Regions from separate parts of the Pedobacter folensis genome, predicted to be linked through region 2. Evidence: riboswitches for the same ligand, from Rfam matches in the RefSeq annotation. Region 2 holds a riboswitch; the other holds the start of a gene.

Region 1 (3,428 bases), on a different contig from region 2:
TCGGCTTTGCGTAATGGTAAACCCTCTCTAATGGCGGGCTCGTCAATCTGAATGATCTTTATCCCTGCATTTTCCAGGTCGCAAACCTCATCACGGATGGCCAGGGCAATCTGCGTGCAGGTTTCGGATTTTGGTTGATCGTTACGGACGAACGACCATTGTAAAATCGTTACCGGACCAGTTAACATCCCTTTCATGTATTTCGAGGTAAGCGATTGTGCATAGGCTGTCCACTTTACGGTCATGGGTTTCGGGCGCGAAACATCACCAAAAATGATCGGTGGTTTTACACAGCGTGAGCCATAACTCTGTACCCAGCCATTTTTAGAGAAAGCAAAGCCATCCAGCTGCTCGCCGAAATACTCCACCATGTCGTTACGTTCAAATTCGCCATGAACCAACACGTCCAGATCGATTTCTTCCTGCCAGTTTACGGCTTTAGCAGTTTCTTTGGCGATCAGATCATCATATTCTTCCACGGTAAAAGTTCCGTTTTTAAGCTTAGCCCTCCAGCTTCTTACTTCTGCTGTTTGCGGAAACGATCCGATGGTGGTAGTGGCATAAATGGGAAGATTAAGTTCCTGTTGCTTTATTTTTCTGCTTGAAAACGGGCTCAATCGTTCGGCATCCTGTGCTTTTAAACCCAGAACACGTTCTTTTACTTCAGGGTTATGGATGATTTTAGAAACTTTGCGGTTAGCAATGGCAATTTTGTTTTCCTCCATTTTTTGCAGGGTAGATGCAGGGCTTTCGTTGGTGATTAGCTTTTTTAAGGTCGCTAGCTCCGAAATTTTTTGTTTCGAATAAGCCAGCCATTGTTTAATTTCTGCTGAAAGATTTTGCTCATTGGTTTCATTGTCTAAATCAACCGGTGAGTGGATTAGTGAACAAGATGGAGCGATCCAAACTTTATCTAATCCTCTTTTTTCTACCACTTGATTAATGATTGAAACGGATTTTTCGAAATCGTTTTTCCAGATATTTCTTCCGTCTACCAAACCTAATGAAAGGATGGTCTCTTCTTTTAATGAAGCCAAAACAGCCGATAATTGATCTTCAGCACGTACCAGATCGATATGTAAACCATTTACCGGTAATGAAGTTGTTAGGGCTAAATTATTGCCCAAACCTTCGAAATAAGTAGCCAAAACAATTTTTAGCCTTGGGAAAGTCTTTCTGATCTCTTTATAAACATATTCGTAAGCTTTTTTGTCTTTCTCGCTAAGGTCTAAAGTCAAAAAGGGCTCATCAAACTGAACATATTCTACATCCAAAGCATCCAGGCGGGATAAAATCTCAATATAAACCGGAAGGAGATTTTTGATCAGGTCGATTTTTTCGAAACCAGCTTCTTTTTCTTTCCCCAGTAAAAGGTAAGAAACCGGACCGATTAAAACAGGCTTGGTCGTAATGCCCAATTGTTTCGCCTCATAAAACTCATCGATCACTTTAGTAGAGAAAAGTTTAAAAGGCTGGTCTTTATAAAATTCAGGAACAATGTAATGATAATTGGTATCGAACCACTTGGTCATTTCCATGGCTACTACATCCAATCCCTCCTTTTGATAACCCCTGGCCATGGCAAAATAAAGATCAAGCTCAGAATTTCCTTTTTTCAGGATTACTTCGTTGTACCTTTTTGGGATGGCCCCAAAAGTTAAAGAATGATCGAGCACATGATCATAAAAAGAAAAGTCGTTCGAAGGAATAACATCAATTCCAGCTTCTTTTTGAAGGTTCCAGTTTTCGTGGCGAATGTTTTTTCCCACCTGAAGTACATTTTTGTACCCAGTTTTATCTGCCCAGTAATTTTCGCAGATTTTCTTTAATTCCCTTTGGCTACCTATTCGCGGATAGCCCAGATTTTGCGTTAGCATCTCTTTTAAAGATTAAGTAAATAAATCGTTTAAAAGCCCTCAAGCAATATTTTGTAATACTTTATATTAAAAATTAAAAGGAAAGGTTATGGCACAGCCTGCCTACTCAATAGCCAAAAGCTTAAAGCAAGCCTATAAAATTTTAATTTTATGGTGTACAATCAGACCTGACCAATTACTTTATAACGCGAAAGCACCGTCAATTCAATATAGGCAGGTCTCCTGGCTTATTCCCGATCTTATCGCCTTCCCATACCGATAAACGGCACAGTGGCATGAATGATAAGACCGTTGTCTTTTAGATAAAGACAGAATTTACAGTTGCGCGACAGCTCGTGATTTGCACACGATTCCCTATTAATCCCGGGTGTAATTCCGGGAACCTGTATCGGTTGATGAAAAATAAAGTTAAGAACTTACATCAGGGCAAATGTATGGATTAGGATTTAAAACTTGTAACAAATTTACAGCAAGCCGTTTTTGGAGCTTATTCTCTATTATATTTGAGTACCTAACTAAACCCTTATTATGATAAAAATCTACTTTAAAAGGCTTTGTATTGCTTTTTTAATGGTAAATAGCTGTGCGGTGCTGGCACAGGAAGTACCAACGCCAAAGTCGCATTTTGGTTTTGATATCGGCGACGATTACCAACTGGCCAATTATACCCAAACCGAAGCTTACTTTAAGAAACTCGCGGCAAGTTCTGACCGCATTAAACTGGTTGATATCGGTAAAACCGAAGAAGGCAGAAGCCAGTATATGCTGATTGTTTCTTCACCGGAAAACCTGAAGAAATTAGACCGTTATAAGGAAATTTCGCAACAACTGGCACATGCCGAAATTACACCTGAGCAGGCAAAAGCATTAGCCCAGGAAGGCAAAGCGGTAGTGTGGATAGATGGTGGCTTGCATGCAAACGAGGTAGTGGGTGCACATCAGCTAATCGAAACCGCTTATGAGTTTGCCTCCAGAAAGGATCCTGAAACCCTTCGTATTTTGGATAATGTAATCATCTTGTTTACCCATGCCAATCCTGATGGGCAAGAACTGGTGAGCAATTGGTATATGCGAGAGAAAGATCCCAAGAAAAGAACAACCTCAGGCTTGCCCGTTTTGTATGAAAAATATGCAGGGCACGACAACAATCGCGATTTCTTTATGCTCAACCTTAAAGAAACGCAGAATATTGGACGTCAGCTTTTTGTTGAATGGATCCCGCAGATTATGTATAACCACCATCAGGCTGGTCCGGCTGGAACCGTTGTGGCAGGTCCACCCTACCGCGACCCGTTTAATTATGTTTTCGACCCAACCCTGCTAACCAGTTTAGATGCCGTTGGTGCGGCCATGCACAATAGGATGAATGTAGAAAACAAACCTGGTTATACCCAGCGAGGGGGATCTGTTTATTCTACCTGGTACAATGGTGGTTTAAGAACCACCACCTATTTTCATAACATGATTGGGCTGTTAACTGAAATTATCGGGAACCCTACACCCGCTGAAATTCCGCTAGTTCCTTCGAGGTTATTGCCGAACGGCGATTCA
Region 2 (3,428 bases):
CGGAATCCAGTATAAATAAATCCATAGTTGGCGTGCCATTGATGATAATCTAACCGGGTAAGAAATGATCCACTATTTTCAGGGATATAAGGAATCTGATCTTGATAAGTTTCCTCAAGCTTTGAAGTTACATCAACGGCTTTCTGATAAGTATAATTGATGCCAATGTTGATGGTGAAATTGCTAATCGGCTCGAACGCTGTTTTTGCGTTAAGTTCTAAACCACGGATATCAACCAGGCCGATGTTGTACATTATCCAACGGTACAGGTTTGCACCGGGTTGTGCCACAATTTTATCTTTTATACGGTTATAATATACATCCGATTGGATATCGATAAATTTGATCTCATGGTTTTTGAAGTTCTTGAAATAGGTTACACCAACATCGTACTGTTTGGTGTATTCGGGATTTAACAGGGTATTGCCGATAAACGTATAATACAAATCGTTGAAGGTTGGCATTCTGAATATGTTTTTATAGAATGCACGGACCCGGATATCCTGATCTTTTAATAGTTTCCAGGAGAGCATTACGGTTGGACTAAAAACCTGTTTATTTCCGGATGAGGAATACAGTTTTACCCGATCGACTACGGTTGTGCTTAACAGGTTTGCCTGGATATTGAGCTGCTTAAAGATGAAGGATGAACTTAAAACATTTAAGAAGGTATTGCGAGTAGGATAAGGAAACCTGTATATGTTGGCATCTAAAGTCTGGAAGTTGTAATCAGATGCGTAAGCAGCCTCCCAAACTGAACTGATTTTATATTTGGCAGCAACCGACAGGTAGGCTTCCTGTTCTTTAAACCGGTTATCTAAAAAACCTGTGGTGGTTACATAATCAGGATCAAGGTAGCGTTGATATATATAAGCATATTTACCATTTACCAGAATGGAAAATTTATTCGATAAGTTTTTTTCTGCATTTCCCTGGATAAAGAAATCGCGGTCCCATATTCTTTGTGTAAAATCGAATCTATTGGCTACAATTGCTCCGGGTAGTCCCCTGTCTGATAAAAATGAATAGGCCTGTGCATGCCATTTACCGCCATTAAATTTACCAAATAATGCAGCCTGTAAACGGAAACGCTCCACGTTTCCATTGTTTCTTACCGCAGTGGTATCGAAAACCCCGTTGGTGTACCTGAATTTATATTTCCCGTCTGCATGGATATATTCGGTATTGATACTGGCCTTTAGTTTTTCGTTAATCTTGTACAAATAAACTAATGATGGATTAATGAGTCCGAATGATCCGTTTTTTAATCCGAGTTCGATCTTTTGCTTTTGGCTTTTTTCGAAATCAGGATCTTTGGTTTTGAGGTAAATGCTGCTTGCGGAGGCATAACCTTTCGCTGGAATCAGTAATTCTGGCTTTTGACCACTGTATAGAGAAATTTCTTCGAGATTGTTCAGCGAGAATTTACCTAAATCTACCTGGCCGTTCTGCGCATTGCCAATCTGGATGCCATCTAAAAAAACTGCAGTATGGTTGGTGCCTAAACTACGTACATTAACCGTTTTCATTCCACCTATTCCACCGTAATCTTTCAGCTGCACACCCGAAAGGTAGCGGATGGCATCGGCAACAGACAGGCTGTTTATCCTTTTAAGCTCATCAGCTGATAGGATTTGTACCGGTGTAGGCGATTTACTTTGTTCGGTTAACCGATATTCCTTAATCTGAACTTCTTTTAGCTGTGTGCTTTTTAGGGTACTATCGCTCTGTGCCTTTGTATTTAAAGGCAATAGAAATCCTGTCCATAAAATGGAAGAAAATAGAAAAAAATGCATTGTGCCCGCATAGGCAGAATGTTTATGTGTCATTTTGATTGTGAGTTTAACCCACAGCCAACAGATGGAAAAGAAATGAAATACGAATACGTAAGTACATCACCCCTTAGCTTCAATCCCCGAAAGCTATGAAATATAATGCTAAGGCAGGTCTTCTGACTTACTCCCGGGTTTCCGGCCTTCCCATCCCGACGAGTCGGAACAGTGGCAGATTGATTGGAAATCCGTTAAGGAGCTTACAGCTGCGGGACAGTTACAGATTTACACTGTATTCCCTTTTAATTCCGGGTGTAAAGCCGGAAACCAAAAGCGCTGCAAAAGTAATAAAATTAAATAACTTGTAAAATGGATGATGGAAAATGGAGGTTTTAACAGAAAAGACTAAATTAGGAATCAATTTTTTACCTATGAAAAGAATATTAATTGTTGCTTTTTCATTAATCAGCCTATCTGTTATGGCGCAAAAAACCGATACCGTTTTTCTGAAGAAACTGATGGAAACCAGGCCAGAACTTTTTTCTGCCGTACTCAATCATCCTGATCAAAACCAGATTCAGATTCTTTATACGCAGGTTAACCGCGATGCGAAAAATAAACCCACGTTTAAAACATTTAGTTACAACTTAGATCCGCACCACTATTTTTATCCGGCCAGTACGGTTAAACTGGCTGCAGTCATTTTTGCTTTAGAAAAAGTAAATCGTTTAAGAAATACAGGCTTAACGGCTAACAGTGCCATGATTACCGATAGTGCATTTAAAGGACAAACGAAAGTATTAAAAGACTCGAGTGCTAAAAACGGGCTTCCATCAATAGCGCATTATGTTAAAAAGATTTTGCTGACCAGTGATAACGATGCCTTTAACCGTTTGTTCGAATTTATCGGCCGGGCAGAAATTAACGAAAAACTAAAGGCAAATGGCTTAAATGATAGCCGTATTTTAAACCGCCTGGCCATTGGTGATGCGGGTGAATCTGCCAAACATACCAATCCCATTAAATTTTATAATGGTGATCATCTGGTGTATGATCAGGCTGCCCAGTATGATCCAAAAGATTATGAATTGAAATTAAGCCATCTGGTAATGGGCACAGGATACATGGATAGTACCGATAAGCTGGTAAATAAGCCTTTTAGCCTTGGGGGCAAAAATGCCTTCGCCATTAACGATCAACAGAAACTGATGCAGAAATTAATTTTTCCTGATGCTTATCCGCCGAAAGAAAGGTTTAACCTCACACCAGAAGATTATAAGCTGATTTATACGTACATGAGTAAATATCCTACAGAAAGTGATTTTCCTAAATACGATCCAAAAGAATTTTGGCCAACCTACGCGAAAATGCTGTATTACGGAAGAGAACAGGTAAGTCCTGATCCTGATATTAGAATTTTTAATAAGTATGGAGACAGTTACGGTTACATCATCGATAATTCTTATTTTGTTGATTTTAAGAATGTAATCGAATATTTCCTTACAGCAGTAGTACAGAGTAATGAGGATGGCATATTTAACGATAATAAGTACGAATACGAAACAGTTTGTTTTCCTTTTATGAAAAATCTGGGGCGTACCATTTATGATTTCGAATTAAAAAGACCTAAAAAGTATAAGCCCGATTTAGGTATGT

Evidence for each region. Region 2 has a riboswitch for cobalamin ahead of AC04QZ_RS03525 (TonB-dependent receptor plug domain-containing protein). Riboswitches for the same ligand answer to the same signal wherever they lie in the genome.
Region 1: it holds a riboswitch for cobalamin, as region 2 does, so the genes downstream of both, metE (5-methyltetrahydropteroyltriglutamate--homocysteine S-methyltransferase) here and AC04QZ_RS03525 (TonB-dependent receptor plug domain-containing protein) in region 2, are expected to answer to the same signal.

Annotation. Positions count from the first base shown of each region.
Region 1 covers NZ_JBWJIF010000002.1:373,539-376,966, reverse strand. Annotated here, with positions in the region: gene metE (5-methyltetrahydropteroyltriglutamate--homocysteine S-methyltransferase) at 1-1,877, opposite strand, end outside; cobalamin riboswitch at 2,073-2,279, opposite strand; gene AC04QZ_RS10225 (M14 family metallopeptidase) at 2,406-3,428, shown strand, end outside.
Region 2 covers NZ_JBWJIF010000001.1:894,754-898,181, reverse strand. Annotated here, with positions in the region: gene AC04QZ_RS03525 (TonB-dependent receptor plug domain-containing protein) at 1-1,829, opposite strand, end outside; cobalamin riboswitch at 1,925-2,120, opposite strand; gene AC04QZ_RS03520 (serine hydrolase) at 2,204-3,428, shown strand, end outside.